DNA from 2 places in the Peribacillus sp. NPDC097675 genome. Region 2 is predicted to be linked to the other one. Evidence: riboswitches for the same ligand, from Rfam matches in the RefSeq annotation. Region 2 holds a riboswitch; the other holds the start of a gene.

Region 1 (4,981 bases), on a different contig from region 2:
TCACGAACCATGGAATCATCCCGGGCAACACACTGGCACTATACACATACAGGAAGATTTCTGGCGGAGCTAGGTAGTTCAGGACGACACCAATGGCCAAGCCCACCATGACAGCGATTGTACAATAGGCCGGCACTCCGCTTTTCGATACTTTGGCAAAGATTTTTGGTGCTTGCCCGTTCATTGCAAGGGTATAAAGCATGCGCCCTGCACTGAATATCCCACTGTTACATCCTGACATCGCCGCCGTAATCACGACAAAGTTGATGATCCCTGCTGCTGCCGTAATACCGACTTTGGCAAAGGTGGAAACGAATGGACTTCCAAGCCCGTCTAGTTGATTCCAAGGAAAGACGGTGACGATGACAAATATTGCGCCAATATAGAAGATTAATATGCGCCATATGATCGTTTGAATCGCTTTTGTGATGGTCCTTTTCGGGTCTTTCGCTTCCCCGGCAGTAATCCCGATGAGTTCAACGCCTTGATAAGAAGCCACGACTAGAGAAAGTGCAAAGAAAAATCCTTTCCATCCCCCTGTGAAGAATCCACCGTTAGCCCACAAATTGGATAGACCAATCGCCTCTCCACCATTTCCGATTCCGAAAAAGATAAGACCTAGGCCGGCAACGATCATCAAGATGATCGTGACTATTTTAATGAGCGCAAACCAAAACTCAAATTCACCGAAGGATTTTACAGAAATAAGGTTGGCCGCCCCAAGGATGACCATTGCCACTACACCTGGTATCCAAGCAGGTAACTCAGGGAACCAATATTTCATATATAACCCTACGGCGATGATTTCTGACATGCCGACCAACACCCATAGAAACCAGTTGCTCCAGGCAGTTATAAACCCTGCCAATGGATGAATATAATCACTCGCAAATGTTGCAAAGGAACCCGTATTAGGTTCTAAATATAGCATTTCCCCCATTGAACGCATGATGAAAAAGATAAAAATCCCGGCTATGGCATACGCCAGCATGACGGAAGGACCTGTCCATTTTATTGTGCTGGCAGATCCCATAAACAACCCAACACCAATCGTACCGCCCAAAGCGATCATTTGAATATGACGCGCCTCCAGCCCTCTCGTTAATTCTTTGTTAGACATGGTTAACTCCTCCATATGATCAAGCTTGAAATGACTATTCTCTTACCGATTTATTTAATATTAGTAAACTAGTATGCATGCAATTTCTCTTAGTACTATACCCCACAAAATAATTTCCTATCTTATAATAATAAATATTCTGTCAAAATACAAATGTACTTTCAGGAAATACAGTGCATTATTTAATTTAGTAGAAAAATATCCTCATGTAAGCTTCAATTCTTGAGGTCATAGAAGTTATCTCTTTTTTCTCATCAGCTTGTTCTCTTACCGTCGGTTCTTTTTCTATTATCACTACACTTACAATATATCCCTTTGACCTCTTCCTAATTCAGTGATAGAATTCCATTATTATTTCAAAAGAACAATAAATGTTTTCCTCTCATTGGAATCATTTATTAACCGCATACTAAGCAAGCGATGAATGCTATGGGTCACACTATAGCAGGAGCAGCTTCTGGAGAGACTGTACAAAACGTGCAGCGCCGAAGGATTCACAATCTCAGGCAAAAGGACAGAAGAGTAACGAATATTTGTTATTCTTTTTAACCTTTCGAGATTGGACTCCCAATCTCTTTTTTTATTGTCTTTTTTCCAATCATCATCAAAAAACGAAGTGAAATCGCTACATAAGTGGACAGATTCATTGCCCTAGTGATTGATTGGCATCAAAGACAAAGTACTTACATCTTAGAAATTCAACAATGGGGGCGCAGAAAGTGGCTAATCAAGAATTGAAAAGGGATTTGAAAAATCGGCATGTACAACTCATCGCCATAGGTGGAACCATTGGTACCGGGTTATTTTTGGGATCTGGTAAAGCCATTCAGTTGGCGGGTCCCTCCATTATCTTTTCGTATTTGATAATCGGGATTTCCTTATTTTTTGTCATGAGGGCTTTAGGGGAATTACTCTTGTCCAATGCAGGGTATACATCATTCACCGAATTCGCGACTGAATATATCGGTCCTTGGGCTGGGTATGTGACCGGCTGGACCTATTGGTTCTGTTGGATCATGACGGCCATGGCCGATATCATTGCTGTCGGTGTCTACATGCAGTATTGGTTCGATATTCCGCAGTGGGTTCCGGCACTTGCTTGCTTGGTGATCCTATTGGGATTGAACCTGTTGACTGTGAAACTATTTGGGGAACTGGAATTCTGGTTTTCCCTCATTAAAATCATCACCATTGTCGCCTTGATCATTGTTGGGGTCATCTTACTTGCCATTGGTTTCCAAACTGAGACAGGTACCGTTTCCCTCAACAATCTTTGGAGTCATGGCGGCATGTTCCCGAACGGGGTATCAGGCTTCTTGCTATCCTTACAGTTGGTCGTCTTCTCCTTTGTCGGAGTTGAGTTAATCGGAGTGACAGCAGCTGAAACAGCGAATCCGAAAAAGAACATTCCATCAGCCATCAATAAAATCCCCTTCCGGATTTTGCTTTTCTATGTGGGTGCCATCGTCGTCATCCTTTCCGTCAATCCATGGACGCAGCTGGATGCGTCAAGCAGTCCTTTCGTCGAAGTCTTTGCCTTGATCGGGATTCCGATTGCTGCTGGCATTATCAACTTCGTCGTGTTGACGTCGGCCGCTTCCGCGGGTAATAGCGGATTGTTTTCAACAAGCCGCATGCTTTATACGTTAAGCAACAATAATGAAGCTCCTGCTCCACTTGGAAAATTAAATAAACATGCTGTTCCAAGTACCGCATTGATTACATCCACCATCGTCGTTTCCATCGGTGCATTGCTAAGCAAAGTCATACCGGAACAAGCCTTTACCATCGTGACGACAATCAGTGCCATCTGCTTCATTTGGGTCTGGAGTATCATCTTGATATCCCATATCAGGTATACGAAAAAAAGGCCGGACTTGAGGGCCCAGTCGACTTTCCGGGCTCCTTTGACACCTTTCATCAATTATGTGATTTTAGGATTGTTTGCCTTCATCTTAATCGTCATGCTATTTGCTGAAGCCACCCGGTCCTCATTATTGCTGACACCGATTTGGTTACTTCTTTTAGTTGTCCTATATAACTATAGAAAAAATAGGCTATGTTAAAGGCAAAGGTTGATTTATAGTGAAAGGGTATGGTCACACGTACCCAACACCTGATTAAATTAAGTTCACCTCAATTGGTTATTGTAAGAACGAGTTTGTGAAAGATTACACTTAATCTAACGGGACATAACAGTTAAAGTAGGCTATTTGTAAAAATAAGGGACATAATATAAATAGAACCCGACACAATAAACTTGAACTAATTATAAAGGGGGAAGTTTTATGTCAGTGTTGAAGGAGACCCTGAAAAAAGCACTTCTTTTATGTGCAGTATTTATAACCTTTTCACAAAGTGTTCAGGCAGAAGAAAATCCTGAACAAAAAGGGAAAGTAGTTTATCAAATCCACTATGATTATGAACCAATCTATAATTTGCTAAAAGTTAGTCAAAAGGAATATAAGCAATACTGGGAAGAGGGTCTTCCTATTGCTGAAATGAAAGGGTCTCTTTCAGAAGAAAATTATTTCGACCTTGTTTATCGGTTAAAAGAACATGATATCGAGTGGTTTATTAATAACAGGAAACCAAATAATCAATGAACTAATGGGTAGCTTAGTAAGATGAAAAAAGGGATATCAAAATACAATGAGCTTGGAGATATATTTCCCAGCTCATTTTCTATGTGCACCTTTTATTTAGAATGCATAGTCTCTCAGCCTTAACTTGTCTGCTGTTTCCCATGTTCCATGAACACTTGCCAAGATAAGCATTTGCTTTTTCTTGCTTAAATCATTCTCCATTTTTCAACTGTCAAGAAATTGAAACCACACTACATATAGTTGTAAATACTTCGTAGAAACTCCATTAAAGCGACTTAACCATCTCTTTAAACGGGAATGGTAATTATTAATATTATTGAGGTGGTAGATGCCTTTCTTTACATATTCTTTCTTACTGCCGTTTATGATGATGTGCTCCACATCGATATTAGATGTATAAGACTTGTAAGATTTGGAATCATTCTTCTCCCTTTATGGCTTTCTAAGTAGTATGTTTCATCTACTTCTACATTCTTCAAAAACACCTATATTTTCTTTTGCGAGAGCAGACAACACTTTATGCCTCCAGTAAAAATCAGTGACGTGAGTAATGCCCACTTTTTTAGCGGTTTCACGAAGTGATAGACCATTCAACATACATTCAATAAACGGAATCCATTTGTCTGCCTTTTTTGAACGGTACATAGGGGAATTTGTCAAATCACTGCTTAATTTATGACAGTCTTTGCACTTATAACGTTGGCGACCATCTCGTTTACCATAACGAACCACTGATGTACTTCCACAATGACGACAATGAAAACCGTGTGAAAACTTCCTCTCTCTTAATTCACCAATTAAAGCTCCTTGTTGGGAAGTCGATACCGAGAAATAGAGAGTTAGATAATTTAAAAATGGATTCTTTGTCCCTATCATTTAAAGAAGAAATATCAGCTAGTATGGTCGTTAAAGTCATTTGAATGCTCCTTTTGTAATTTACAGTCAGGATCCCACAAAAGAAGAGGGTTTATTCAATATCAACCAATAACTTTAACATAGCCTTGATTTAAAATAGTAATTCTTCTAAACTGCTTCTTTCCTTCCAGAAAAAGTTCAACATAAAAAGATATTAATCCTCCTACCGATAGTTGAACAAGGGTATTTTATCATTCGATTTTGAATGTATGATTATATTAATTATCATACATTCATTTCCTTGATTTCATTGACTTTCTTCCCTTTCTCTCTTTATACTGAAAAAAGAGAAAAAATCGTACATTCAAATCCTTGATACATAAGGGTTCGGAAGGCCGAT
Region 2 (27,385 bases):
GGATTTATAGAGTAAAAATATATACAAACATTATACAAATGTTGTACAATATCGTTATAGAAAGAAAAAAACACAATATGTGAACGGAGAGTGATAAAAGATGGAACGATTAACTTTCTTCTCGTATCCAAGCTGCACATCTTGCCGTAAAACAAAAAAATGGTTGAAGGCCAATCACGTGAGCTTCGATGAGCGTCATATATTCAAAGATACCCCAAACGAGAAAGAATTAAAGCGTATTCTCGAATTAACGACCGAAGGAATGGATGAGGTCTTGGCAACAAGAAGTGAAGCATATAAAAACTTAGACGTTAACATTGATGAGATGGTACTTTCCGATGTACTTCATCTATTGACAAACGAGCCAAAATTATTAAGACGACCGATTCTAATAGATGGTGAAAAGCTAGTGATAGGTCATAATGAAGATGCTTTACGAAATTTAGTTTCTCATAGCCTGGATTTGAAAATGAGCATATAAGTCTATTCTCGAATTTATTTTCGAGAATTTTTTTTATTAGGAAGGAATTTGTCTTATAACGTCGAAAATCTACTACAAGAAAATATGGAGGTGATGAATGATTGATATCGATTGAAAAAACAGCAGAAAAAATCCTTACCAATGCCATTAGACTATCGGCATCGGATATCCACTTTTTACCACGCAGGGAAGGCCCCCTCATTCAATTTAGAATTGATAACAAGCTCGTACCTCAAGAAAACCTCTCTTTCTTTGAAACGGAAAGGCTCATTTCCCATCTGAAATTTCTTGCCGCAATGGATATTGGCGAGAAAAGAAGGCCCCAAACCGGAGCCATCACCGTCAACCTGGCCAATAAAGTGGTTGGACTTCGACTTTCTACCTTGCCGACCACACATTCCGAGAGTTTGGTAATCCGATTGATCCCCCAGCAAAATATTCTACCTCTACAAAAGTTATCCTTGTTTCCCAATACCGCTCAAAAACTAATAGCCCTTTTGAAACATTCCCATGGGATGATCATATTCACAGGACCAACCGGAAGTGGAAAAACGACGACCTTGTATTCCCTTCTTCATCATGCACAAGAGATGATCAACCGAAATGTCATCACGCTTGAGGATCCGATTGAAAATGAATCAGAAAAAGTATTGCAAGTCCAAATTAATGAAAAGGCGGGCATAACGTATTCTGTCGGTTTAAAGGCGGCACTCAGGCATGACCCCGATATTATCATGGTCGGGGAAATAAGAGACTCCGAAACGGCCAAGATTGCAGTCAGGGCTGCCTTAACTGGCCATTTGATACTCACAACTATGCATACAAGAGATGCCCAAGGAGCCATTTCTAGGCTACTTGAATTCGGTGTAAGCTGGCTAGAGATTGAACAGAGCTTGATTGGCGTGACTGCTCAAAGATTGGTCGAGCTGAAATGCCCGCATTGTGAAGGTGAATGTAAGCCTGACTGCTCAATGACATACCGAAATAAGAGGGCAAGTGTGTATGAATTGCTTCATGGAAAAAGTCTAGCTGAAGTTCTGCAGGTGACGAAAGAGGAACAAGGAAAGGGGAAGGCCACTTACCGTCAGTTAAAAGACGAAATAGGGAAAGCGGTAGCGATGGGCTATGTGAATCAAGATGAATTTGAAAGGCTGGTTTACGAGGAGACCGAAAAGTAAATGGACGTTAAAAGAACAAGCTGTCTTTATTGCGAAGCTAGGTGAATTATTAGCCCATGGCTATCCCTTGGCCGAAGCAATCCACTTCCTGGAGTTCCAAGAATCGAAGAAAAAGTCCGGGGATTTCAATCGGGCTATTGAAGATTTAAGAAGTGGACACCCGTTGCATCAAGTGTTAACGAACCTTAAATTCCATCCAGAACTAGTGAGTTTTATATTTTACGGCGAACAATATGGCGACCTTGATCGAGCGTTGAAGGAAGGGGGACTTTATTGGAAGAAGCGAACGGAAGATACAGAAAAAGTGAAAAAGCTAATGGTCTATCCGATTTTCTTGTTCTTCTTTGTGAGCATCGTATTTTACGTTCTCCAGAGTGTTCTTCTTCCCAAGTTTCAAACAATTTTCTTTACGATGAATGTTAAACAGAATCTAATTCTGAATTTGTTGGCTGCTTCTTCAGGTATCCTCCCAACCATCCCCTTTATCCTTCTTGTATTGCTCCTTTTCTGTTATTTATTCAAGCAATTTTGGTTCGATAAGCTATGTCCCTTGAGGCAACGGCGACTATTATTGAAAATCCCTCTGGCAGGTCCCTTTTTTAAACTCTACGAAACATACTTTTTTGCAAGTCAGTTCAGCGGGTTGCTCGCTGGGGGACTATCCATTAACCAAAGTATTAAGTTATTCTCCATAAACCAGCAGCAACCATTCTATCAAAAACTTTGTTCCATCATTAAAGATGATTTGATGGAAGGGAGATCTCTAGAAGTAATCTTTCAGGAACAGCCATACTTCGATAAGAACTTGTCGATTATCACAGCAAATGGACAAAAGTACGGCCGGTTGGATTCGGAGTTACTTCACTACAGCCGTTTTTTACTGGAAAAGATTGAAGAAAGAATGAATACGATCATGAAAATCATACAACCGCTTCTCTTTTCATTAATTGGGCTATTGATTATTTCTATCTATTTGGCTGTCTTACTGCCAATGTTTTCTCTTCTCGATGGAATATAGGTACTAGAAAAAAACAGGAGGTGAATCTGCTCCGAAAATAATTGTGTGATACCTGTTATTTTCTTGTTTAGCAGATTGATATGAAGAAATATTTAAATGAGAAAGGCTTTACATTAATTGAGATGCTTATCGTATTGCTCGTTATTTCGATTCTATTGATCATCACCATACCAAACATCACAAAACATCAATCAACCATCCATTCCAAGGGTTGTGAAGCGTTTGTAAAAATGGTTCAGGCTCAAGTCCAGGCCTATGAAATCGACAATTCCAAGTTGCCTTCCGGTATTAGTGAATTGGAAACGCAAGGGTATCTTAAACAAAAATCCTGTCCGAATGGGGATAGCATCAGTATAGACAATAAAGGAAAGGTTACGGTCGTTGAGTAGCGACCTTGGGAGGGTTAGCCCTTCATCCGGAGGTTACACCATGTCGGAAACCCTAATTGTCCTGGTAGTATTTCTTCTGTTAAGTGCATTAGGTCTTAACTTATACCCGAATTTTTTTAAAGGAATGGAAAATAAAATGTTCCTTAATCAATTGAATGAAGATATTTTTTATGCTCAACAGTATGCAATAAGCCACGAAAGTTTGATTTATTTTTATATGGATAACGAGAGAGGTGTTTACACCATTTATTCATATAAGGAAGAAGGGATACTAGAGAGGACAATCCCGAAAGATATACGGTTTTTGAAAGGGACGTTGGGGGCTGCGTTTTATTTTAATCAGTATGGAAATGCATCGAAAGCCGGTACGATGACGATTGATACGACGAATGGGAAATACAAGCTAGTAGTCAATATTGGTAAAGGGAGGTTCAGGATTGAGAAACAGTAAAGGATACGTCTATTTAGAAATGATAGCTTCCGTTTCCATCTGTGTATTCTTAGTGGTGTCCATTCTGCCAATCCTTGTAGAGTCGATGTCCAATCGGAAAAATGTAGTCTTAAGGGCTGACGCCCACTATTTGCTGTATGAAAGGTTGTCGGCATACATGGACGGAGAGATAGGAGCTGTTAAAGAGGATATTACGTATCAGGAAAGACTATATGAATTGACCTGGAGTGCCCAAAAGGGGGGTTCCGATATGGTTGAAGGATGTGTTCGATATGAAAACGCAGCGGAAGAATATGAATCGATTTGTGATGTTGCGAAAAAATGAAGGGTTTACAATGATTGAAATGCTTTTTTCCTTAATGATCTTGATGACTATTTCACTCTTTGTCCTACAGCTTTTTACAATCATTCAAACACAGATAGGAACGAAAAATAAAATTCACCCTAAAGAGTGGGAGATTTTCACCTTGCAAATGCAACAGGAAGTCAGAAGCTCTAAAAGCCAGGATGTGGTGGGAAATAAATTGTTTTTACTGTCAGGTGAAGATTTATCCATGATTGAACAATATAATGACAAGCTTAGAAGACGTGTTAATGGCGAGGGCCATGAGGTCATTCTTCAGAACATATCGAATGTAGAAGTGGAAAAGAATGGCGATGTTATTGAGATCCATATAACGGATAAATCAGGTAAGAATTTCATACGGAAATTTCATCCTTTCCTTAAGAATCAGTTGGTGGCTGATGAATAATCAAAAAGGAGTCGTATTCCCGATGGTTATGATTATAGCTAGTGTATTTATCATGTTCTCAATCTTGATGATTGATCAATTTGTCATCGATAAAAAATTTTATAAAGAAGTAGAAGAGACGGAAATTTCCGATCACTTAGTGCATCTAGCCGTTAATGAGGTGACAGCCGAATGGGATGGAGAGTTACCTAAAAGCATTCAGGGGGATATCTCGTATCCGAATGGTGATGTGCATTATAAATTAACGAAACAAGATGTTCGTTATGCCTATATCGAATTTGCATCCTTGTCCAGGAATAATCGGACAAGTCGAATCATCATTCTTTATGATAAAAAAATAGGTAGAGTAATAGAATGGATAGAAAAACTCAAGGACTAGCCGTTCTTCTGATCTGAAGTACTGAAGATGAATAAGGGCGTACGATTAAAAGAAGCATATTTCGGACATACTTAGTCAGGGGTGATTTATATGTCGACAAATGCTTATATCAAATATATTACACAGCAAATCGTACAGTACTTCAATTTATCGAAGAGGGAAAGAAAAGAAAAACGGCTTCACCGAAAAGAGGATAAAGAACCTACTGTCTCTCATTGGTTCGGTATCGTTCCTTTTGCATTGTCCATGTTCATACGTAAAATCAAAAAGAGAAAGCAGATGTCTTGAGCTTCCGTTCAGACATCTGCTTTTTTTTGATTTGTTTAGGAGAAAGTTATGCTAATGCTCGGTCGGATAAATAAAACACCCCACCATTGATGATGGAAATTTGTATGTTTGGTTCATATTGGGCCTGCAATGCCTGTTTCTCGGTAAAATAGCTTTCACTTTTCTCCTCCATATCCTTATAGAAATGTTCCAACAATTCAAGGTCGGTCTGCCAACGTACCATAGCTTCTTCTGCCCAGGCATGGTCATCATTCTCAAAGCTTTTACGAATATAGGTATCAAGCCTGGACAAACCGCTTTTTGGCATGATTAAAGGCGAAAGGGTAAACGAGTTATCCGGTATTTTTGGAGTGACCTTGAGCGGCAATAAACGTTCGTGAAATCCTTCTATGATCTCCCCGGAAATCAAATTAAGACCAATAGACATGAAAATATCTTTTTTTCTGTCACATTGATAAGATATCTTTACGTTTTGTGTTAGCCAGGGGAGCAATGGACTTTGTCCGGTTTTTAAGAGAGGTCTATCCTCAAAAAGCCTGATGAAACCTGCCAGTCTTTTGGTTGATTGGATGATTTGGTGAAGCCGTGGCGACCCAAAGTGAATTTTTTCCCCTTTCATATCTGGTGGTGCCAGTTCGGGGTGCGTGATGAAAGTGAGTTGACCAGGATTTGGTATCCCCCCGGTTTTTTCGAGATAATGCCAATAAAAAGGTCTGTTCATCAGTTCCTTATCCATTTCAACTGTTAACTGAACTGTGAGATAGGCTGAGGTATCTTCTAGCACAACACAGTCATTCGCTTGAAAGTAGGTTAATAAAAAATCATGAATTTCCTGTTGCTGCATGAATTTCACCATCCTTCATATCTTGTGCGAACTGAATCATGGAAGTTAAATTATCCATTTTTATTTTCATTTCGCCTTCCGTTTTGGATTCTCCGACAACATCTATTAAATATTCCTCGATATTGGTTATTTCCAATTTTGTTAATATATCATCCAATTCCCCTATGACCTTTTCAAACAGATGAATTTTCTCATATAACAATTTCAATATATGTTCTTCCACAGTATTTTTCGTTGCAAAGTTATAGATCATGACGTCTTCCTCTTGCCCAAGCCGATGAATCCGTCCAATCCTTTGTTCTAATCTCATTGGATTCCAAGGTAGATCAAAATTAATCAAATGGTGGCAAAATTGCAGATTGATTCCTTCTCCACCAGCCTCGGTGGCAATCAAAACTTGGATTTTCTTTTGAAAGAGTTCCCTCATCCAATCTTTTTTCCCACGCTTAAATCCACCGCGAAAGGGTACGGAAGAAATGCCGTGTTGCTGTAAATACCATTGAAGATAAAGTTGGGTAGCCCGGTATTCGGTGAAAATGATCACCTTGTCATCAATTCTTTTAATAAGTTCCAAAGCTTTCTCAGCCTTTGAATTCTGTTCGGTAAGATTCACCTTCTCGAAAAGTTCATCTAACTTTGATTCGAATTCAGCGCTCGGTTCTTTATATTTTTCCTTCATATTCTTCAATGTATAGTAGACTGCTTCTCTGCTACTGCATGCTTCCCTTTGGAGGGTAAGTGAAGAAAAAGCGCTTCCCTTCGTACCTTCTGACATCGGTTTAAACTTGGTTACGGCATCATACAAGGCTTGTTCTGTCGGTGAAAATTCAATGATAATCGTTTCGACATTCCGCTTCGTCCATTCTATCCCCGTATCGGCACGGCGATTCCTTATCATGACCGTATTGACGAGGTCCTTTAAATGCTCATCTTCAAGAATGTTCCGACCTTTCCCTTTATATTTCTCGGAAAAGAGTGTGGCATTCCCTAAGTGTCCAGGTTTTAATAAAGAAACGAGATTAAAGATTTCTTCGACTTTATTTTGAATCGGAGTTGCAGTCAGCAATAAACAAAATTTCTTTTTAAGATTTTGAACAAATTCATAGTTCTTCGTTTTATTATTTTTAAGTTTATGAGCTTCATCGATAATGATAAAGTCATATTCTAAATTAGAGATGATATCCCGATGGGGGGCTCGTTTAGCCGTATCGATGGACGAAATAACGATATCACATGATTCCCATACATAACTCTTTCTCTGTACGACTGCGGGAATATGAAATTTAGTATTCAATTCGAAAGCCCATTGGGTGACAAGTGATGCAGGCACAAGGATCAAAACTTTCTTGACTAGGCCGCGAATCATATATTCTTTTAAAATCAATCCTGCTTCAATCGTCTTACCAAGTCCGACTTCATCAGCCAATATGGCTTTGCCATTCATATCTTCAACTGCCTGTCGCGCTGCTTCTAATTGATGGGGAAGCGGCGTGAGGTTTGGAAGATGTTTTGGGGCTTGTAGACCCTCGAAATCAGGAATGATCAGGTTCTCTTCCATATGGACAGCCAATTTATAAAGGTCCCAGTTTCCCCACGGTCCATCATTTTCCATCTTTTGAAGAAATTCATCATTCCACTCAGAACTGAAGGATATATTAATTTTCATTGATACTTGCTCCTTCTTAACACGTAATTTTCTTATTTGTTGTTGGACCCATGTCGATCATGTAATAAAATCTTTCTCTACGAAAGTTATTGCAGAGAAAAGTATCTTGGGGTAGGATGTAAATATATTTAGAAAATTGCAATAGTAATGAAATATAAGAATGAGTTTACAAATCTTAGTATTCATAGTATTAGCATTCGGCGCATGCTTTATCCAAGATTAACAAAGCATAGATATTGCATTAGTTCTAGATATTTGAAAAACGTTCAGTCGGGAATTGTTGATTTTTTAACCATTTCCATTAATAAGCGGGTGATGGTAAGGGGAGAGACTACATATCTATAGATGTAGCGCCGAAGGAGCAAGCTTAGCAGTGAATCTCTCAGGCAAATGAACTCTTATCGGACGCGACTCTGGAGAGCGCCAGACTACTAATGATGGCCACCAAAGGGGAAAACCTATTATATAGGTAAACTTTCAGGTTTCAGGACAGAGAAAAAGCCAGTTTGGCTTTCTCTGTCCTTTTTTGTGTCCTTTTTCACATTTAATGGATTCTAGGGAAAACAGCTGGTGATAAAGGTAAGCATTCATAAATAGGGGAGGTCATTTTTTGAGCACTTTGAAAAGAACGCCATTATTCGAGGTTTATAGTGAAAACGGTGGGAAAACGATAGATTTTGGTGGTTGGGAACTTCCGGTACAGTTTTCGGGCATTAAAGATGAACACGAAGCTGTACGTACGAAAGCAGGCTTATTCGATGTATCGCATATGGGAGAGATAGAGGTGAAAGGCCTTGAAAGCCTTGTCTTTTTACAAAAGATGCTGACAAATGATGTATCTAAGCTGAAAAAGGGTGGAGCATTATACACGGCCATGTGTTATGAAAATGGAGGGACGGTTGACGATCTTATCGTTTATCAAAAAGCGGATGACGATTATCTGCTCGTGGTTAATGCAGCCAATATCGAAAAAGACTTTAATTGGCTTCAGGCTAATGGTATGGAAGGTGTCAAAATCCATAATGTTTCAAACGATTATGCACAACTCGCTTTGCAGGGCCCCCATGCAGAAAAAATATTGCAAAAAATAACCGAAAATACGGATTTGAGCACGATTGGCTTTTTTAAATTTAAAGAAGACGTCGACATTCATAATATATCCACGATGGTTTCACGTACAGGGTATACGGGAGAAGATGGCTTCGAGATATACTGCCAGAGTGAAGATGGTCCTGCCCTTTGGAGAGCGATTTTGGAAGCCGGTAAGGAAGAAGGAATACAACCGATTGGATTGGGGGCTCGTGATACCCTCCGGTTTGAAGCAAAACTACCATTATACGGGCAGGAACTTTCACCGGATATCACTCCAATCGAAGCCGGTATTGGATTTGCGGTTAAAACGGAGAAGGATTCTGACTTTTTTGGGAAAGCTGTGCTTCGTGAACAAAAGGATAAAGGGGCACCGCGTAAGCTTGTTGGTATCAAGATGATCGAACGTGGCATACCTCGGCATGGCTATAAAGTATACAGCGGGGACAAAGCCATTGGTGAAGTAACGACAGGGACTCAGTCGCCAACATTGAAAAAAAATGTAGGATTGGTGCTTATAGATAAGAACCATTCAGATCTTGACACCGAAGTTGAAGTAGAAATACGCTCAAAAAGACTGAAAGCTATTATTATAAATACGCCTTTTTATAAAAAAAGAGGAAAGTAGAAGGGAATGGTCCATAAGATGAAACATCGTTACTTACCGATGACAGAACAGGATAAACAGGAAATGTTGGAAGTTATAGGAGTCAAAACTGTAGATGATCTTTTCAGTGATATTCCAGAAAGCGTTCGCTTTCAAGGTGAATATGACATAAAACCAGCCAAATCGGAACCAGCTTTACTGAAAGAATTATCAAAACTAGCTTCCAAAAATGCGGATCTTAAAAACTATGTATCCTTCCTTGGAGCGGGTGTATATGATCATTATTCACCTGTCATTGTGGATCACGTCTTATCCCGTTCGGAGTTTTATACAGCCTACACCCCTTATCAGCCGGAAATTTCTCAAGGGGAACTTCAGGCCATTTTTGAATATCAAACGATGATTAGTGAATTGACGGGTATGGAGGTTGCGAACTCCTCCATGTATGACGGGGGAACGGCATTAGCCGAAGCAGCCATGCTTGCTGCCGGTCAAACACACAGGAAAAAGATCCTCATCTCAGCAACAGTACATCCAGAATCAAGAGAAGTGGTGAAAACATATGCCAAAGGACAACGTGTTGAAGTCATCGAGATTCCTCATAAAAATGGTGTCACGGACTTGGCAGCATTAAAGGACCTGGCTATGGATGATATTGCAGGCGTGATTGTACAGTACCCGAACTTTTTCGGACGCATCGAACCGTTGAAGGAGATGCAAGAGCTCATACATAATGTGAAATCCATGTTCATCGTGTCCAGTAATCCACTTGCACTTGGTGCATTGACCCCACCAGGTAAACTGGGTGCTGATATCGTGACAGGCGATGCCCAGCCATTCGGAATTCCGGCCGCCTTCGGTGGACCTCATTGCGGATATTTTGCGGTCACGAAGAAACTGCTCCGTAAAGTCCCAGGCCGTCTAGTAGGGCAGACGGTTGATGAAGACGGGAAACGTGGATTTGTACTGACGCTTCAGGCACGAGAGCAACATATACGCCGTGACAAGGCGACATCCAATATATGTTCCAATCAGGCATTAAATGCATTAGCAGCCTCTGTGGCGATGACGGCACTAGGGAAAAAGGGCGTCAAAGAAATGGCTGTGCAAAATATTCAAAAAGCTCATTATGCAAAAAAAGCACTACAGGAACATGGAATAGAAGTTGTATTTGAAGGACCCTCATTTAATGAATTCGTCATTAAACTTTCTCTTCCCTTCAAAGATGTCAATAATAAGCTCTTTGAAAAAGGAATGATTGGCGGCTTTGATTTAGGTTCGGTTTATCCGGAGTTGCCAAATCATATGTTAGTGGCAGTTACGGAACTTAGAACAAAAGAAGAAATCGATGCATTTGCGCAGGAACTGGGAGGGCAACTATGAATAATCAAGATCAATCACTCATTTTTGAAATCAGTACATCCGGTCGAATTGGATATAGCCTTCCGGAAATGGATGTAGCGGGCGTTTCACTCGAGGAGATCATTCCTGCTGATTATATACGTGAAAACGAAGCTGAGCTTCCAGAGGTTTCAGAGCTGGATATCATGCGTCATTATACGGCTCTATCAAAGCGGAATCATGGTGTGGACTCTGGGTTCTATCCGCTCGGGTCCTGCACGATGAAGTATAATCCGAAAATCAATGAAAACGTAGCAAGATATAATGGTTTTTCCCATATCCATCCCTACCAAGATCCATCGACCGTTCAAGGTGCTTTGGAGTTATTATATGATCTACAGGAACATTTAATTGAAATTACGGGAATGGACCAGGTGACTTTACAACCGGCTGCGGGTGCGCATGGTGAATGGACGGGTCTAATGATGATAAGGGCTTTCCATGAAGCCAATGGGGACTTAAACCGGACGAAAGTCATCGTTCCCGACTCGGCTCATGGAACGAATCCGGCATCGGCAACGGTCGCCGGTCTGGAAACGATAACCGTGAAATCCAATGAATTCGGGCTCGTGGACCTTGAAGATTTGAAACGAGTCGTAGGTCCAGATACGGCAGCACTAATGCTGACGAATCCGAATACGTTAGGCTTATTCGAAGAGAATATCCTCGAGATGGCACAGGTTGTTCATGAGGCTGGTGGAAAATTATATTATGATGGAGCTAACCTCAATGCCGTTCTTTCCAAAGTCCGCCCAGGAGATATGGGATTTGATGTTGTGCATTTGAATCTCCATAAAACATTCACCGGCCCTCATGGAGGCGGAGGACCTGGATCTGGTCCAGTAGGGGTAAAGGCGGAACTGATTCCCTATTTGCCTAAACCGCTTGTGATCAAAGATGGTGATCAATATGTTCTTGATTATGACCGTCCGCAATCCATTGGACGCGTCAAGCCCTTTTATGGTAACTTCGGCATCAATGTAAGGGCATATACGTATATCAGGTCGATGGGTCCGGACGGTCTTAAGACCGTTACCGAGAATGCAGTCATCAATGCAAATTATATGATGCGTAGGCTGGAGCCGTATTTCGATTTGCCGTATAACCGTCATTGTAAGCATGAATTTGTACTAAGTGGACGTAGGCAAAAGATGTTGGGTGTTCGCACATTGGATATCGCCAAAAGGTTACTGGATTTTGGGTATCACCCACCAACCATTTACTTTCCGTTAAATGTAGAAGAGGGAATGATGATTGAACCGACTGAAACGGAGTCAAAGGAAACGTTGGACGCTTTTATTGATGCAATGATACAAATAGCCAAAGAGGCAGAAGAAACCCCTGAAATCGTTCAGGAGGCGCCTCATACAACAGTAATTAAACGCCTGGATGAAACATTGGCTGCCAGGAAACCAATTCTTCGTTATCAAGGTTAACGATTCGTATAAAAAAATCCCTGCCAACTGGCGGGGATTTTTTCGTTTGGGCATTCCTATGTATCACGTGGAAATAAGACGCTTAATTGTTATTCATGCTTCCCTTTCCCGTACCGAACACAAAATGCACTTATTTCTTCGCCTTAATCTTACCTGTCCACATTTTGAATCCGCCTTTTAAATGGAAAAGTTCTCTGTAGCCCTTCTTGTATAGCATGGCTGCAGCTCTTCCACTAATGATTTCACTTTGAGCGTACAAATAAACAGGCTTGTCCTGTCTAATTTCGACTAACCGGGTCTTCATTTGTGTCATAGGGATATTTCTTGCGCCTAAGATATGGCCATTATCAAAATCATTGGGTTCCCGCACATCGATTAATTGCACTTTTCTGTAGTTTGCAATAAATTCTTCCTGTGTTAAGGTTTTAACGATCTTACGTTGACGGAACCAATTAAAAAGTGAATATGCAACGATGGCTACTATGATGACGATTAGTGTATATAAAATCTCCAAACATAAAAACTCCCTTCTACCTAAACGAATACAGACAATGTCTATTATATAATTGGTTGCACCAATAATCAAAAAAAACTTCATAAATATTTCTAGCTTTTCTTCCTTTCTTTTTAAGCGTGCAAAACTCTGGTAAACTACTATTTGTGAGTTTTTTTAAAGAGGGTCTAATGAGCCTAGCGGAAAAGAGGGGTAAGTATGGCAAAAGAAAAATGGGGATTCATTGATTCAGGTAATTGTTCGGCTGCTTATAATATGGCAATGGATGAAGCGCTCCTAAACTGGCAGAGTAATGGAGAAATTCCACCCATTATCCGATTTTACGGGTGGAAACCAGCTACATTGTCAATTGGGTATTTTCAAAAGGCAGAAGCTGAAATAGATCTAGCAGAAGTTAAAAGGCAAGGTTTAGGTTTCGTCCGCAGACCTACAGGAGGACGGGCTGTTTTGCATGAACATGAATTAACCTATAGTGTAATCCTCCCCGAGTCCTATCCGGGAATGCCAAATACAGTTACAGAAGCATATCGAGTGATTTCTGAAGGAATATTAATAGGGTTTAGAAATTTAGGATTGGATGCTTATTTTTCTGTGCCGGAAACCGAGCAGGAAAAAGCGCTGTTAAAATCACCAAAGTCCTCAGTCTGTTTCGATGCCCCAAGCTGGTATGAGCTAGTCGTTGAGGGAAGAAAAGTTGCTGGCAGTGCACAAACGAGGCAAAAAGGTGTGATCCTTCAACATGGAGCTATCCTGCTTGAACTTGATGAGGATAAGTTATTTAGTGTATTTAAATTCTCCGATGAGCGGAAAAAAGAAAAAATGAAAAATAATCTAAAGAATAAAGCAGTGGCGATCAATGATCTTGCCGGTAGAAAAATATCAATTCTCGAAGCGAAACAAGCCTTTGAAAAAGGATTTGCTGAAGGACTGTCGATTGAATTGGAACCATTTGAACTGAATGGACAGCAATTACAGGAAGTGAAGGACATTGCCAAAAATAAATACGAAAGCGATGACTGGAATTTTTTGAGGTAGAAAAAGCAAGAGAATGAAATTCGATAATAAATAAGTTTTTTCAGATTTGTGTGAACAAGTTTGCTTTTCCTTTAACGTCAGGGCTTTGAAAGAGGTAGACAAAAAGCAAGGTTGAAATTCATTGAAATCTGTCGAAAATTTATTCAAAATCGACATTTTCCTCCCTTTTGCTAACTCAGTTAATAGATTTATCGTTTGACAAAATCAAAAGACAATCAACGTGGACACAATATATAGTAGTTTAAATAATTACTTAAACACTACATGTTGAATTTTGAGTTTCGCTATGATAAATTTAGTGTAACTTGTTAAGCGAAACGGACATGTAGACTACATATTGATTTTTGCAACAAGAACGGATCTTGAAACATGTAAAGGAGAGGGAATTATGTCAGTTGTAATTAAAGAAGCTTTAAAGGTTGATCTAGAAAGGTTGAATAAAGATATATCTTTATTTCCCCAAGTTCATCCTGTAACGGCTGATATGAAAATGATGCATAAAGGCGTGTCTCGTCTGGTTATGCTTGACCGCTATTCTTTTAAGGATACTGAAAAAATCACACTCTCTGCTGGCGATTTTGTAGTATTGACCATTAAAGAAGATCCGAAATTTCCTGCACGTGGACTTGGCTATATCGTTGAAATTGATTGGGAATCGAAAAAGGCGAAGGTTTTGGTGGATGATGAGTTCCGCGGAGTGCTAGATAATCCAGAAGAAGTGGAAACAGGAATTATTAATCGGCCGCTTGATATTATCGAAAAGCCGCTTGAAATATATTACGAACAAATTGCCAAGCGTAATGCAACGGGTCTGGCTTCAGTAGAAACGACTGAAGAGAAAAGAACAGAATGGTTCCAAAAATTTTATGAGGAACTGAAGGACCTTAATTTTGTGCCGGCCGGCCGTGTTTTATATGGTGCAGGTTCCAACACGGATGTGACGTATTTCAATTGTTACGTAATGCCATTCGTTCCAGATTCCCGGGAAGGGATTTCTGAACATAGGAAACAAGTTATGGAAATCATGAGCCGTGGAGGCGGAGTTGGTACGAATGGTTCGACGCTGCGCCCAAGGAATACCCTAGCGAAAGGGGTTAATGGGAAGTCTTCAGGATCCGTTTCATGGCTTGATGATATAGCGAAATTGACTCACTTGGTTGAACAGGGTGGGAGTAGACGTGGTGCCCAAATGATCATGCTTACCGATTGGCATCCTGACATTGCTGAGTTCATAATTTCTAAAATGCAAAATCCAAGGATTCTTCGTTATCTCATGGAGAATACGAAAGATGAAACCATAAAAAAATATGCATCGGATAAATTGAAATTCACGCCGCATACCGAACAGGAAATGGCCATGTATCAAGGAATCATCAATTATAAAGAGATTCCAGGCCAAGGTGGATTCAATGAGAAAATCATTAGGGAAGCCGAGGAAAAAGTTCGTATAGGCGGAACATATAGTGTCCATAATCCGGACTTCTTGACTGGTGCCAATATTTCAGTCTGTTTAACGAAGGAGTTCATGGAAGCCGTCGAAAAAGATGGTGAATATGAATTGCGTTTCCCAGATGTCGAAAGCTATGATGCGAAAGAAATGGCGATTTATAATGAAGAATGGCACAATGTGGGTGATGTGCGCGAATGGGAGAGAATGGGCCATAAAGTCCGTGTCTACCGTAAAATCCGTGCTAAAGAGCTTTGGAATTTAATCAATATATGTGCGACGTATTCTGCTGAGCCTGGGATATTCTTCATTGATAACGCCAATGAGATGACGAATGCAAAAGCTTATGGACAGCAAGTGGTGGCCACAAACCCATGTGGTGAACAGCCGCTGGCTCCATTCTCCGTTTGTAATCTAGCTGCGGTCAACCTAGCTGAAATGGCCGATAAAGACAATAAGACCGTTAACTACGAAAAGCTTAAAAGAACGGTTGAAGTGGGCGTGCGGATGCAGGATAACGTCATTGATGCAACTCCTTATTTCTTAGAGGAAAACAAAAAACAAGCACTCGGTGAGAGACGGGTTGGACTAGGTGTGATGGGTCTACACGATTTGCTCATCTACTGTGAAACCGAGTATGGTTCAGAAGAAGGAAAGATCCTGGTAGATAAAGTGTTTGAAACGATTGCGACATCAGCCTACAAAGCTTCAGTGGAACTTGCAAAAGAAAAAGGCAGTTTCCCGTTCCTAACTGGTTCCACAGACAAAGAGACGACTGAGCTTAGGACACGCTTCACGAATACTGGGTTTATGAAAAAGATGCCTGAAGATATCCGTGAAAGTGTTGCCGAACACGGCATACGCAACTCGCACTTATTGACCGTTGCCCCAACGGGAAGCACAGGAACGATGGTCGGTGTTTCGACTGGTCTTGAACCATATTTCTCCTTCACGTATTTCCGTAGTGGACGCTTAGGGAAATTCATTGAAGTCAAAGCAGACATTGTTCAGGAATACTTGGATCGTCATCCTGAGGCAGATCCTGAGAATCTTCCGAAGTGGTTCATTTCGGCAATGGAACTGGCTCCGGAAGCCCATGCAGATGTTCAGTGCATTATTCAACGTTGGATTGATAGTTCCATCAGTAAAACGGTTAACGCTCCAAAAGGATATACCGTTGAGCAAGTCCAAAAAGTATATGAACGTTTATACAAGGGCGGTGCAAAAGGCGGTACGGTATATGTAGATGGAAGCCGTGACAGCCAGGTACTGACGCTTAAAGCTGAAGAAAACCAAATGGAACAGCAACTTGAAATGGATGGCTTAACAGATGTGGAAGAAAAGAAAAAGGTCGTTCTGGTCGATACCATCAATGAATTGCGTTCGACTAATGTTACGATTGGATCAGAAGTAGGTAACACGTGTCCAGTTTGCCGTAAAGGTGAAGTTCAGGAAATGGGCGGTTGTAACACATGTACGAATTGTGGTGCACAATTGAAATGCGGACTTTAAACTGAAGGATAATTAGTCGTTGAGGAGAGCTAAACAGCTCCCCCAGCGACTTTTTTTATTGTCAGATTTACTTTTATTTCATGTTCATACATTTTTTATAAAGGAGATTTCGTGAAGGATTTTATTTTTTATGGTTAAACTATTCATTATTAACTACGATGAGGTGTATGAATGGAAAACCAGAAGAGTAATAAGAAGGTAAGCGTTTGGTGTATTGTCAGCATGGCCTCGATTCCTCTCGTGATGACACTGGGGAATTCAATGCTTATACCAGTACTGCCTGTTTTTGAGGAGAAAGTAAACATATCATCTTTTCAATCAAGTATGATAATCACCAGTTATTCGGTAGCTTCGATCTTTCTCATCCCGGTTGCGGGTTACTTATCTGACCGGATTGGAAGGAAAAAAGTTATTCTACCAAGTTTGATCTTAGCTCTTATAGGAGGATTGATTGCGGGTTTTGCTTCCTGGAAAATGGAAGACCCTTATACTTGGATCATTATAGGACGGGTCCTTCAAGGTATTGGTGCATCTGGCGCATCACCAATTATTCTTCCATTAGTAGGAGATCTATACAAAGATGATGATGAAAAAACCAGTTCGACTCTCGGTATCGTTGAAACATCAAATACGTTCGGTAAAGTGTTGAGTCCCATTTTAGGGTCATTGTTTGCAGCTATACTTTGGTTTTTACCGTTCTTTTCAATATCTTTTTTTAGTTTGATTTCCATCGTTCTCGTTTTCTTTTTCATAAAGGTTCCAAAGAATGAAGATGAACCGGTAAAATTCAAGGAATTCATTAAAAAAACGAAAAGCACCTTCAAGGAAGAAGGAAAATGGCTTTACTTAGTCTTTTTATTGGGCGTTTTCGTCATGCTCATTCTTTTTGCAGTGCTATTTTTCTTATCGGATAATTTAGAAAAAATACACCATTTAAAAGGAGTGAAAAAAGGCTTCGTCCTGGCCATTCCTTTATTCTTTTTATGTGTTTCATCTTATGTAGCGGGAAGGAAAATAAAAGGAAGCATACCATTAATGAGGAAAATCATATTGGTTAGCATATTCTTGATGTCAGCAAGTATAGCTTTTGTTGGCTATACAAAGGCAAAAATCATCTTCTTGCTCATCCTGACCTCCCTATTGGGAATTGCTATAGGTGCTATGCTCCCAACCTTGGATGCTCTCATCACAGAAAATATTGAAAAGGAACAAAGGGGAACGATATCATCATTCTATAGTGCTGCACGGTTTATTGGTGTGGCGGCTGGACCGCCACTCATGTCGATTTTAATGAAAAATCATTTGAACACAAGTTATATCATTGCTGGAGTGATGGGCTTGGTCTTGCTTTTCTTTGTCTTTAAATTCATTACCGAAGATACGATGAAAACCGAAAAAACGGGGAAGGCCGAATCCTGATTCAGGATCCGGCCTTTCTATATTGTGTCAGTTATTTTCTATTTGCTGACCGATTTCCTTCTCGGCCAAGTAATGATTCACTCTTTTACTATTCTAAAAATAAATTTTGTCCAATGAATCTCTAAAATGTATTGAGATATTGGATTTTCGTTACTCGTGACTGCCATATAATCATTTTGTCTTTTTTGAATGAATCATGTTTTCCTTTCATTATTGGTCTCCTTTCTTGTATTTACCAATTTAATTTAATCATGAGGATAAAGGAAGAAGTTAAAACTATCCTTATAGATAAATTGACTAGTTTAAATAAAACCATGACCTGATATGGTCGCAGAATGGAGACGAATATGAAACCATTTATCCCACAACTTGTGTATATAGAACCAAAGGCACTGGAATACCCGCTTGGAAGAGAACTAAAACAGAAATTTGAGGATTTGGGTATCGAGATACGTGAAACGACTTCACATAATCAGATTCGGGACTTGCCTGGAGAAAATGACTTTCAAAAGTATCGCGTAGCAAAGTCCACACTCGTGGTAGGTATCAGGAAAACGTTGAAATTCGACACTTCGAAACCTTCAGCTGAATATGCAATTCCTTTGGCCACGGGATGTATGGGGCATTGCCACTATTGTTATTTACAGACGACGCTCGGTGCAAAACCGTATATTAGGACATACGTCAATCTGGATGAGATCTTTGAGGCTGCAGAAAAATATATAAATGAGAGAAAACCAGAAATCACACGTTTTGAAGCCGCTTGTACGTCGGATATCGTCGGGATTGACCATTTGACCCATTCTTTAAAACGGGCAATTGAATACTTCGGTAAAAGTGAATATGGTGTGCTCCGTTTTGTGACGAAATTTCATCATGTCGATCACCTTTTAGATGCCAAACATAACGGGAAGACAAGATTTCGTTTCAGTATTAACTCGAGGTATGTCATTAAGAATTTTGAGCCAGGGACTTCAAGCTTTGAGGAAAGAATGGAGGCGGCACGAAAAGTAGCGGGTGCTGGGTATCCTTTAGGTTTCATCGTTGCACCCATTTACAGGCATGAGAACTGGCAGGAGGGTTATCATGAATTATTCGAAAGGTTAAGTGTAGCCTTGAAGGGGGTACACATTCCTGATTTAACGTTCGAATTGATACAACATCGTTTTACGGGACCTGCTAAAAAAGTAATTCAAAAAAATTACCCGAAATCAAAATTGGAATTGGATGAAACAAAACGAAAATATAAGTGGGGCCGTTATGGAATTGGTAAGTATGTTTACCAAAACGAAGAAGCTAAAGAACTGGAAACCACCATCAGAGGGTATATAGAGGAGTTTTTTCCCGAATCTGTCGTGCAGTACTTCACTTAAAGAAAAAGTTTCCGTTAAATCAGTCATAATAATCCCTAATCCTGCTTAAAGATGAATAGACCGGGTTAGGGAGGGCAGCTATGATCATTGACGGCGTATTTTCCGGAGGCGGGATAAAAGGGTATGGTTTACTGGGAGGCTTCCAAGAGTTGGAGGAGAATGGGTTTACTTTTCATAGAACGGCAGGGACAAGTGCCGGCTCTATAATAGCTGCTTTTATTGCAGCTGGATATACAGGGGAAGAAATGGAGAAGCTTTTTCTTGATATAAACCTTTCTGGTTTACTGGACAGAAGATACGGTCTTATACCGATTCCTTTTGTCAAATGGCTTCTCGTTTATTGGAAATTAGGTTTATATAAGGGGGAAGCATTGGAGAAATGGGTAGCTGAAAAATTGGCTATTAGAAATGTAGTGACCTTTAAAGATATTCCCCCACAATCTCTTCGTATAATTGCCTCGGATATTACAAACGGAAAGTTGGTCGTATTGCCTGATGATTTGAAGAACTATGGGGTAGACCCACTCACTTTTCCAGTAGCTAAAGCGGTAAGGATGAGCTGTAGCATACCCTATTTTTTTGAACCTGTTAAATTGAATAATGGTAAACGAACTTCTTTATTTGTCGATGGAGGGGTCCTGAGCAATTTCCCTATGTGGTTGTTTAATTCAGAACATGTAAGAAAGGAACGTCCGGTCATCGGTTTGAGATTGAGTACAGATGAAATTTGGAAGCCACATGAAGTGGATAATGCAGTAGAATTATTTTCCGCCTTGTTCAAAACGATGAAAGATGCCCATGATTCACGTTATATTTCTAAAAAACATGTGAATAACATCGTATTTATTCCAATGAAAGGACTCTCTGCAATGGATTTCAATATGAATGATGAAATGAAGGGAGAGTTAATCGAGCGGGGACGTGTATACACAAGGGAATTTTTAAAGCGATGGACCTATTAATAAGTACAAAAAATCGGGCTCTTAAAATGAGGCCCGATTTTTCTTTTTATTTTTTTTTCCTTCAATGACGGTTAAGTGACTATCCGTTTTTTTGCGTGTTGTAATTTTTTTTGATGTTTTCGCTGCAGAAAAGCTAGCCACATTATCCTTTTTAGAAGATTTGCTTTTTATCCTTTTTTTCGACTGACGCGCAGCCTTACGAAATGCCTGCTGCTCTTTTTTTACTGGCTTACTCTTTGTTAACCCGGTGTAAATCATATAAATAATCCCTGCGACTGCGGCTATAATCAGAATATTTTTTAGGAGTCCAATCGGGTCATTAAACATTCTGCTTATTAATCCGAAGATTCCGAGGGCGATGATACCGTATATCAAAATTGATATGAAACGTTTCAACAAAGACACCTCCTTAAGAGCATCATGAGCATTTTTTGCTAATTTTAAACATTATACATCCTAAATTTTACCAATATGAAGAATGGTTTATATATTCTTATTACAAAAGTTTGTTATTAGTGTTTTACACAATAACATCTGAATCTAAACCTTGCTCAGTATTTTTTTCCATCCTTAAGAGCTCATTGAAGGAAGCAAGTGCAACCTCGACTTGATCGTCAGAAGGGGCTTTGGTTGTCAATAACTGTAGCCAAAGGCCAGGATATCCTAGGTAACGAAGAACCGGGATGTCTCTCACCTTATTAGTCAATTGCAATACCTCAAAAGCGATACCGAGGACGACAGGGATGAGTAAAACACGGTCAACGACTCGGAGCCATAGAGGATCGGTCGGGACGAGAAGATACACAAACATGCCAACGATTACGGTAAATAAAATAAAGCTGCTACCACAACGGTAATGGAGCCTTGAACTGGCTTGAACATTGGCTACAGTCAATTCTTTGCCACTTTCAAAACAATTAATTACTTTATGCTCTGCTCCATGATATTGGAAAACACGCTTGATTAATGGCGTCATGGATACTATGTATATATAAACGAGTAATAGTATCAATTTAAACAAGCTTTCCACCATGATCTGTGCCAGGTGACTAGGAAAGATGGGTCTCGTCAATTCAGCAAGAAACACGGGAACAAGAGTAAACATCAGTTTTCCAAAAAGAAAGGATAGGACGCCTATAACGGCAACGCTCAGCCACACGCTTAGTCTCGAAGATTCCTTAGGGTCTTTTTTCTTTTCTACCTTCGTTTCATCCGTTTCTTCTTCATACTGTTCTGTAGAAAAATTAAGATGTTTAGAACCGGTGCCACTTGATTGTATAAGCGCAACGATGCCACGTACAAACGGAACTTTTTTTAGCCGATTCAGAGAAGGCTTTGATTCTCGTGGTAAATGATAATACACAATCGTTGAATCCTTACGTCGGACAGCGGTCACTGTGTGATGTTTGCCGCCGAACATAACGCCTTCAACGACAGCCTGCCCTCCATAAACGGGTTTTTGAACCTCAGACATTTCTACACCAACCTAACTAGTTTTTCACGTAGCTCTCTCGTGGATGCTAACATGTTACCCTCATGTATGTTCAGGATTTATATGACGAACTATCAAAACCATTCAGAGATTCCTAAACAACAATGAATGAACGATCTCAGGAAGAAATATTTCATACATATAAACTTCAACAAACAATGGAAATTATCCTTTGAGAAAAGTACATTATTTATGAATTAATCATACAGAATAATTACTAAAACCTCTAGTAAATCTACCCCCTGCGGACAAAAAAAGAAAATATTCCTATTTAAGAAAGGACATACTACATATCGGAGGTGTTTGAAATGTCTTCTAATGAAAATGAAAATACTCTGCAGGAAGATAAACGTTTGTTGTTTGCTAATGTTTTCGCCATCGGTTTCTTTGGAGGAATCTTTGCTAGTTTGGCCGGAATAGTGGCACATTATTTTAAGTTTATGGAGTTTAGCCCTAAATTCATACTAACCTCCTGGTCGGACATGACCTGGATTGATCGATGGCAGGGAATGGTGATGACTGTGTTGGTGTTCGGAATCCTTTCCATTGGTATTGCTTTTATATATTATGGGCTCTTAAAAAAAATGAAAAGTATCTTTGCTGGCATTATTTACGGATTGTTTTGCTGGGTTATTCTGGTTTTTGCCTTGAAGCCGATGTTTTCCGATTTGCCTACTTTTTCAAAGATGACATCGAATTCCATCATAACCAGTGTTTGCATTTTTATTTTGTACGGCCTTTTTATAGGATATTCTATATCCTATGACCATCACGAATATCTGCGTCAAAAAGAAATCGCTCAAAATCAGTCAGGAAGCTAATCTGGCTGTTTGTAAAAAAGTAGTAAGACAATTTATACTTATGATAGAATATTCATGGAAAGCATTCTTTAACCATGAGCAGGTGTGAAAGATGAAAGAGATCTTATTAGTTAATGGTCCAAATCTAAATCGATTAGGTAAACGGGAACCGGTGCATTATGGTTCCACGACTCTAGAAGATTTGGAAGCACAATTACAAAAGCAAGCAGAAGGGTTAGACGTGACATTAATCTGTTTCCAATCTAACCATGAAGGTGCGATCATCGATAAGCTTCATTGGGCAGAAGACCATGGGGTGGATGGGGTCATCATCAATCCAGGGGCTTTCACGCATTATAGCTACGCGATTCGCGATGCAATTGCGGGTATTGATGTTCCAGTCATTGAAGTGCATATCTCGAACATACATGCCCGTGAGAGTTTTCGTCATGAATCGGTGACTGCCCCTGTATCTGCTGGACAGATCGTAGGGTTGGGGACGCAGGGATATGAATTGGCACTACAGGCCATTACGAAGATTGCAAAGGGGAGAAATGAATGAATAAGTTGGAACGGTTGCGAGCTTCGATGGAAAAAGTGAATGTTGATGGGTTATTAATCACAAGTACATATAATCGCCGGTTTATGACCGATTTTACGGGCAGTGCTGGTGTGGTCCTTATTTCGCAGAAAGGTGCTAAGTTCATCACTGACTTCCGCTATGTAGAGCAGGCAGGGAAGCAGGCCGTAGGTTTCGAAATCGTTCAACACACGGGAACGATTATTGAAGAAGTCGGAAAACAGGCAAAAGAGATGAATATTAGCAAGCTTGGCTTTGAACAAGATCATATGAATTATGCAACATATAAGGCTTACGAGAAGGTTATTGATGGGCAACTTATGCCGTTGTCTGGAGTTATTGAGAATTTACGCTTGATAAAGACTTCTTCAGAGATTAAGATATTAAAGGAAGCGGCTGCTATCGCTGATGCTGCCTTTACACATATTCTTGATTTTATTCGTCCAGGCATCACGGAGCTGGATGTGTCCAATGAACTTGAATTCTTTATGAGAAAGCAAGGAGCAACTTCATCTTCTTTTGATATCATTGTCGCCTCGGGGGTTCGATCGGCTCTTCCCCATGGCGTTGCAACGGATAAGATTATTGAAAAGGGTGACTTCATTACATTGGACTATGGTGCGTACTACAATGGATATGTCTCGGATATTACACGCACAGTAGCAGTCGGTAAGCCAAGTGAAGAACTAATTAATATTTATGACATTGTTTTAGAAGCCCAATTACGCGGAATGGCTGGGATCAAACCTGGTATGACGGGTAAGGAAGCGGATGCACTAACTCGAAATTTAATTGAAGAAAAAGGATTTGGGCAATACTTTGGTCACTCGACAGGTCATGGAATTGGCCTGGAAGTTCATGAAGGCCCAGCATTATCCTTAAGGTCTGATATCATTTTAGAACCGGGCATGGCAGTTACCGTTGAGCCGGGCATTTATTTACCAGGCATTGGCGGCGTACGCATTGAAGATGATACAATCGTTACATTAGATGGTAACGAAGCACTTACACATTCATCAAAAGAGTTAATCATTCTGTAAACATGTACATGTAGGAGGACAAATTTATGATTTCTGTAAACGATTTTCGCACGGGTGTTACTATTGAAGTAGATAATGGAATTTGGCAGGTTATCGAATTCCAACACGTTAAGCCAGGTAAGGGAGCTGCCTTTGTACGTTCTAAACTACGTAATCTTCGCACAGGTTCCATTCAAGAAAAGACTTTCCGTGCGGGTGAAAAAGTGGCGAAAGCACATATTGAGAACCGTAAAATGCAGTATCTTTACGCGAGTGGAGACAGCCACGTATTCATGGATAACGAAACATACGATCAAATTGAACTTCCAGCTTCAAGCATTGAACGCGAATTGAAATTCCTGAAGGAAAACATGGAAGTACATATCATGACTTTCCAAGCGGAAACACTAGGTGTCGAGCTTCCTAATACAGTTGAACTTGAAGTTGCAGAAACAGAGCCAGGCATCAAAGGCGATACATCTTCAGGTGGAACAAAATCGGCTGTACTTGAAACAGGCCTTTCCGTTCAAGTGCCTTTCTTCATCAACCAAGGCGATAAGTTATTAATTAACACCAACGAAGGTTCATACGTATCACGTGCCTAATCATACGAAGTCCGGGATTAATTTCTCGGGCTTTTTTTTGTGCTTTTTTAAGTTTAGTAAAAGGATACCAGACTTTGGTTTCTTTAATTAGCTTGTCATCATTACGGGATTCCCGGCATACATTTTATTGAAAGTGGTGTATACAGGAGGATTGTCTAAATGGAAATGGTACTTTCTTTTCTACCGAAAAAATTATCCGCACATCTCCAAGCCATGACACCCACGATGATCGAAAAGATGGAAGAGTTAAGAATTCGAGTGGGTAGACCGTTAGAGGTGATAGTAGGGGGGGATCCTTTCTTCTTTCCTTATGAAGTGACTCCAAGTGATGCTGAGCAAATATTGAATTCTATAGGCCAATTTTCGTTATATACGCTAGAAGAAGAATTGAAGCGCGGATATATTACCATAGCCGGAGGACATCGTGTGGGACTTGCCGGTAAGGTCATCCTTGAAAATGGGGCGGTTAAGGCAATAAGAGATATCTCGTCTTTTAACATCCGAATCGCGCGTGAAAAGATAGGAGCAGCCGAACCGCTCACTGCTTATTTATATAATGGTGAATGGCAACATACGCTTCTGATCGGTGCTCCCCAGTCGGGAAAAACGACCATTCTACGTGATATAGCCAGGATGATATCTAGCGGAATGGATAGGAAGGGCATCGCTCCTCAAAAAGTGGGTATTGTGGATGAGCGATCAGAAATAGCTGGTTGTGTCCATGGTGTGCCTCAGCTCAGTTTCGGACCAAGAGTGGATGTACTTGATGGCTGTCCCAAAGCGGAAGGGATGATGATGATGATTCGCTCCATGTCCCCAGATGTACTAATCGTAGATGAAATTGGTCGGGTAGAAGATACACAAGCGGTACTTGAAGCCGTGAATGCAGGGATTAAACTGATTATTACCACGCATGGACATACGCTGGAAGATTTGAAAAAACGTCCTTTTATCTCAGAAATCTTAAAGCAAAATATTTTTGAACGTTTTATCGAATTACAAAGAACCAAGTCCGGTGCCCGCAGCTACAGGGTATTCGATTCAGCGGGTGCGCACTTATCTCCGGGGGAAGTTGTGAGCTCTGATGTTTAAATTAATTGGAGCGGTTATCATCATTTTAGCCACAACATGGTCAGGTTTTGAAGCAGCTAAGAAATTAAGTCTGCGTCCCCGCCAGTTACGTCAACTAAAAGTCGCCATGCAATCGCTTGAGGCGGAAATCATGTATGGACAGACCCCATTGAAGGAAGCTTCCCAGAAGCTCTCCAAGCAGATGCCAAAACCGCTATCCGTTTTTTTCGAAACATTTGCAAAACGACTTAATTCTGGCGAAACGACAGTAAAAGAGGCTTGGGACGATAGTTTGAAGAGAATATGGCAGTCGCTTGCCCTAAAACAAGGGGAGTTTGAAATTCTTTCTCAGTTCGGTGAAACGTTAGGGAAGAGTGATAGGTACCAACAGCAGAAACAGATCATGCTAACGATGGCGCATTTGGAACGAGAAGAGGGTGATGCACTGGAACGACAGAATAAATATGAAAAGATGATGAAAAGCCTAGGGTTTTTATCAGGGTTATTATTAATCATTTTGCTGATGTAGGGCATATGCGGGAGGAATTAACATGGGCATTGATGTGGACATCATATTCAAGATAGCGGGTGTGGGCCTGGTCGTGGCATTTCTTCATACGATTCTCGATCAAGTAGGCAAGAAAGAATATGCCCAATGGGTGACACTTTTCGGCTTTATCTATATTTTATTCATGGTAGCTTCTGTGGTAGAGGATCTATTTCAAAAAATTAAGTCCGTATTCCTATTCCAGTAAGGGGGTAATCGCGATTGAAATCATAAAAATCGTCGGAATTGCCCTAGTAGCCACCTTTCTAGCCCTAATAGTCAAGGAACAGAAACCTAATTTTGCTTTCCTGCTCGTCATTTTTGTTGGGTGCACAATCTTTCTTTTTCTAGCGGATAAAATATACGAAATCATTTTAATGCTTGAAAAGATAGCAATCAATGCAAATGTGAATACAGTCTATTTGGAGACTATCTTGAAGATTATCGGAATCGCCTATATTGCGGAATTCGCTTCACAAATCACGAAAGACGCTGGTCAAGGTTCATTAGCCTCCAAAATAGAACTAAGTGGGAAAATCTTGATCCTGGCCATGGCAATTCCTATTCTAACGGTCATTATTGAAACAATTATACAGATGCTCCCTAGTTAATGGATGATTCCAACTAGTCAATGAGGTGAATGTATGAAGCAGCAGATGCCTTTCTTATTCTCCCTATTCTTTTTATTCTTTTTCCTGCATACATCTGTTGGACATGCTGCCGAAAATGGTGAAATCAAGAAAGAACCCATTATGCAATCCGATGAAGAACAGACCATGAAGGATAATCATGAACCAATCATGCAATCAGAATTGGTACAAGCCCAGATTGAGAGGCTTGGCGTCGATGAGCTCAAGCAATACTGGGATGATATCGTAACGGAATATGGTGGTTTCCTACCCGAAAGCCAAAAGGGAAGTTTCATGGACTTTGTAAGCGGGGAAAAACAGTTTTCATTCAATCAGTGGTTCAAAGGCATAATAAAATTCGTATTTCATGAACTTCTCGTAAACGGTAAATTACTGGGGTC

What was found. Region 2 has a riboswitch for glycine ahead of gcvT (glycine cleavage system aminomethyltransferase GcvT). Riboswitches for the same ligand answer to the same signal wherever they lie in the genome.
Region 1: another riboswitch for glycine. It lies ahead of ACQKL5_RS08895 (amino acid permease); the one in region 2 lies ahead of gcvT (glycine cleavage system aminomethyltransferase GcvT).

The regions. Positions count from the first base shown of each region.
Region 1 is NZ_JBNNSK010000005.1:368-5,348, forward strand. It holds gene ACQKL5_RS08890 (amino acid permease) at 1-1,120, opposite strand, end outside; glycine riboswitch at 1,568-1,648, shown strand; gene ACQKL5_RS08895 (amino acid permease) at 1,840-3,186, shown strand; gene ACQKL5_RS08900 (hypothetical protein) at 3,409-3,726, shown strand; partial or broken gene ACQKL5_RS08905 (transposase-like zinc-binding domain-containing protein) at 3,823-4,642, opposite strand.
Region 2 is NZ_JBNNSK010000001.1:388,413-415,797, forward strand. It holds gene ACQKL5_RS01915 (Spx/MgsR family RNA polymerase-binding regulatory protein) at 101-481, shown strand; gene comGA (competence type IV pilus ATPase ComGA) at 583-1,659, shown strand; gene comGB (competence type IV pilus assembly protein ComGB) at 1,619-2,677, shown strand; gene comGC (competence type IV pilus major pilin ComGC) at 2,758-3,066, shown strand; gene comGD (competence type IV pilus minor pilin ComGD) at 3,107-3,517, shown strand; gene ACQKL5_RS01940 (hypothetical protein) at 3,504-3,842, shown strand; gene comGF (competence type IV pilus minor pilin ComGF) at 3,790-4,269, shown strand; gene comGG (competence type IV pilus minor pilin ComGG) at 4,262-4,648, shown strand; gene ACQKL5_RS01955 (YqzE family protein) at 4,739-4,936, shown strand; gene ACQKL5_RS01960 (YqhG family protein) at 4,983-5,780, opposite strand; gene ACQKL5_RS01965 (DEAD/DEAH box helicase) at 5,758-7,446, opposite strand; glycine riboswitch at 7,759-7,854, shown strand; glycine riboswitch at 7,858-7,941, shown strand; gene gcvT (glycine cleavage system aminomethyltransferase GcvT) at 8,057-9,163, shown strand; gene gcvPA (aminomethyl-transferring glycine dehydrogenase subunit GcvPA) at 9,182-10,525, shown strand; gene gcvPB (aminomethyl-transferring glycine dehydrogenase subunit GcvPB) at 10,522-11,979, shown strand; gene ACQKL5_RS01985 (rhodanese-like domain-containing protein) at 12,110-12,493, opposite strand; gene ACQKL5_RS01990 (lipoate--protein ligase family protein) at 12,692-13,528, shown strand; gene ACQKL5_RS01995 (vitamin B12-dependent ribonucleotide reductase) at 13,917-16,487, shown strand; gene ACQKL5_RS02000 (MFS transporter) at 16,659-17,906, shown strand; gene splB (spore photoproduct lyase) at 18,254-19,279, shown strand; gene ACQKL5_RS02010 (patatin-like phospholipase family protein) at 19,360-20,241, shown strand; gene ACQKL5_RS02015 (SA1362 family protein) at 20,263-20,637, opposite strand; gene ACQKL5_RS02020 (DUF1385 domain-containing protein) at 20,762-21,715, opposite strand; gene ACQKL5_RS02025 (YqhR family membrane protein) at 22,042-22,554, shown strand; gene aroQ (type II 3-dehydroquinate dehydratase) at 22,646-23,095, shown strand; gene ACQKL5_RS02035 (M24 family metallopeptidase) at 23,092-24,153, shown strand; gene efp (elongation factor P) at 24,180-24,737, shown strand; gene spoIIIAA (stage III sporulation protein AA) at 24,897-25,829, shown strand; gene spoIIIAB (stage III sporulation protein SpoIIIAB) at 25,822-26,337, shown strand; gene spoIIIAC (stage III sporulation protein AC) at 26,360-26,563, shown strand; gene spoIIIAD (stage III sporulation protein AD) at 26,571-26,966, shown strand; gene spoIIIAE (stage III sporulation protein AE) at 27,000-27,385, shown strand, end outside.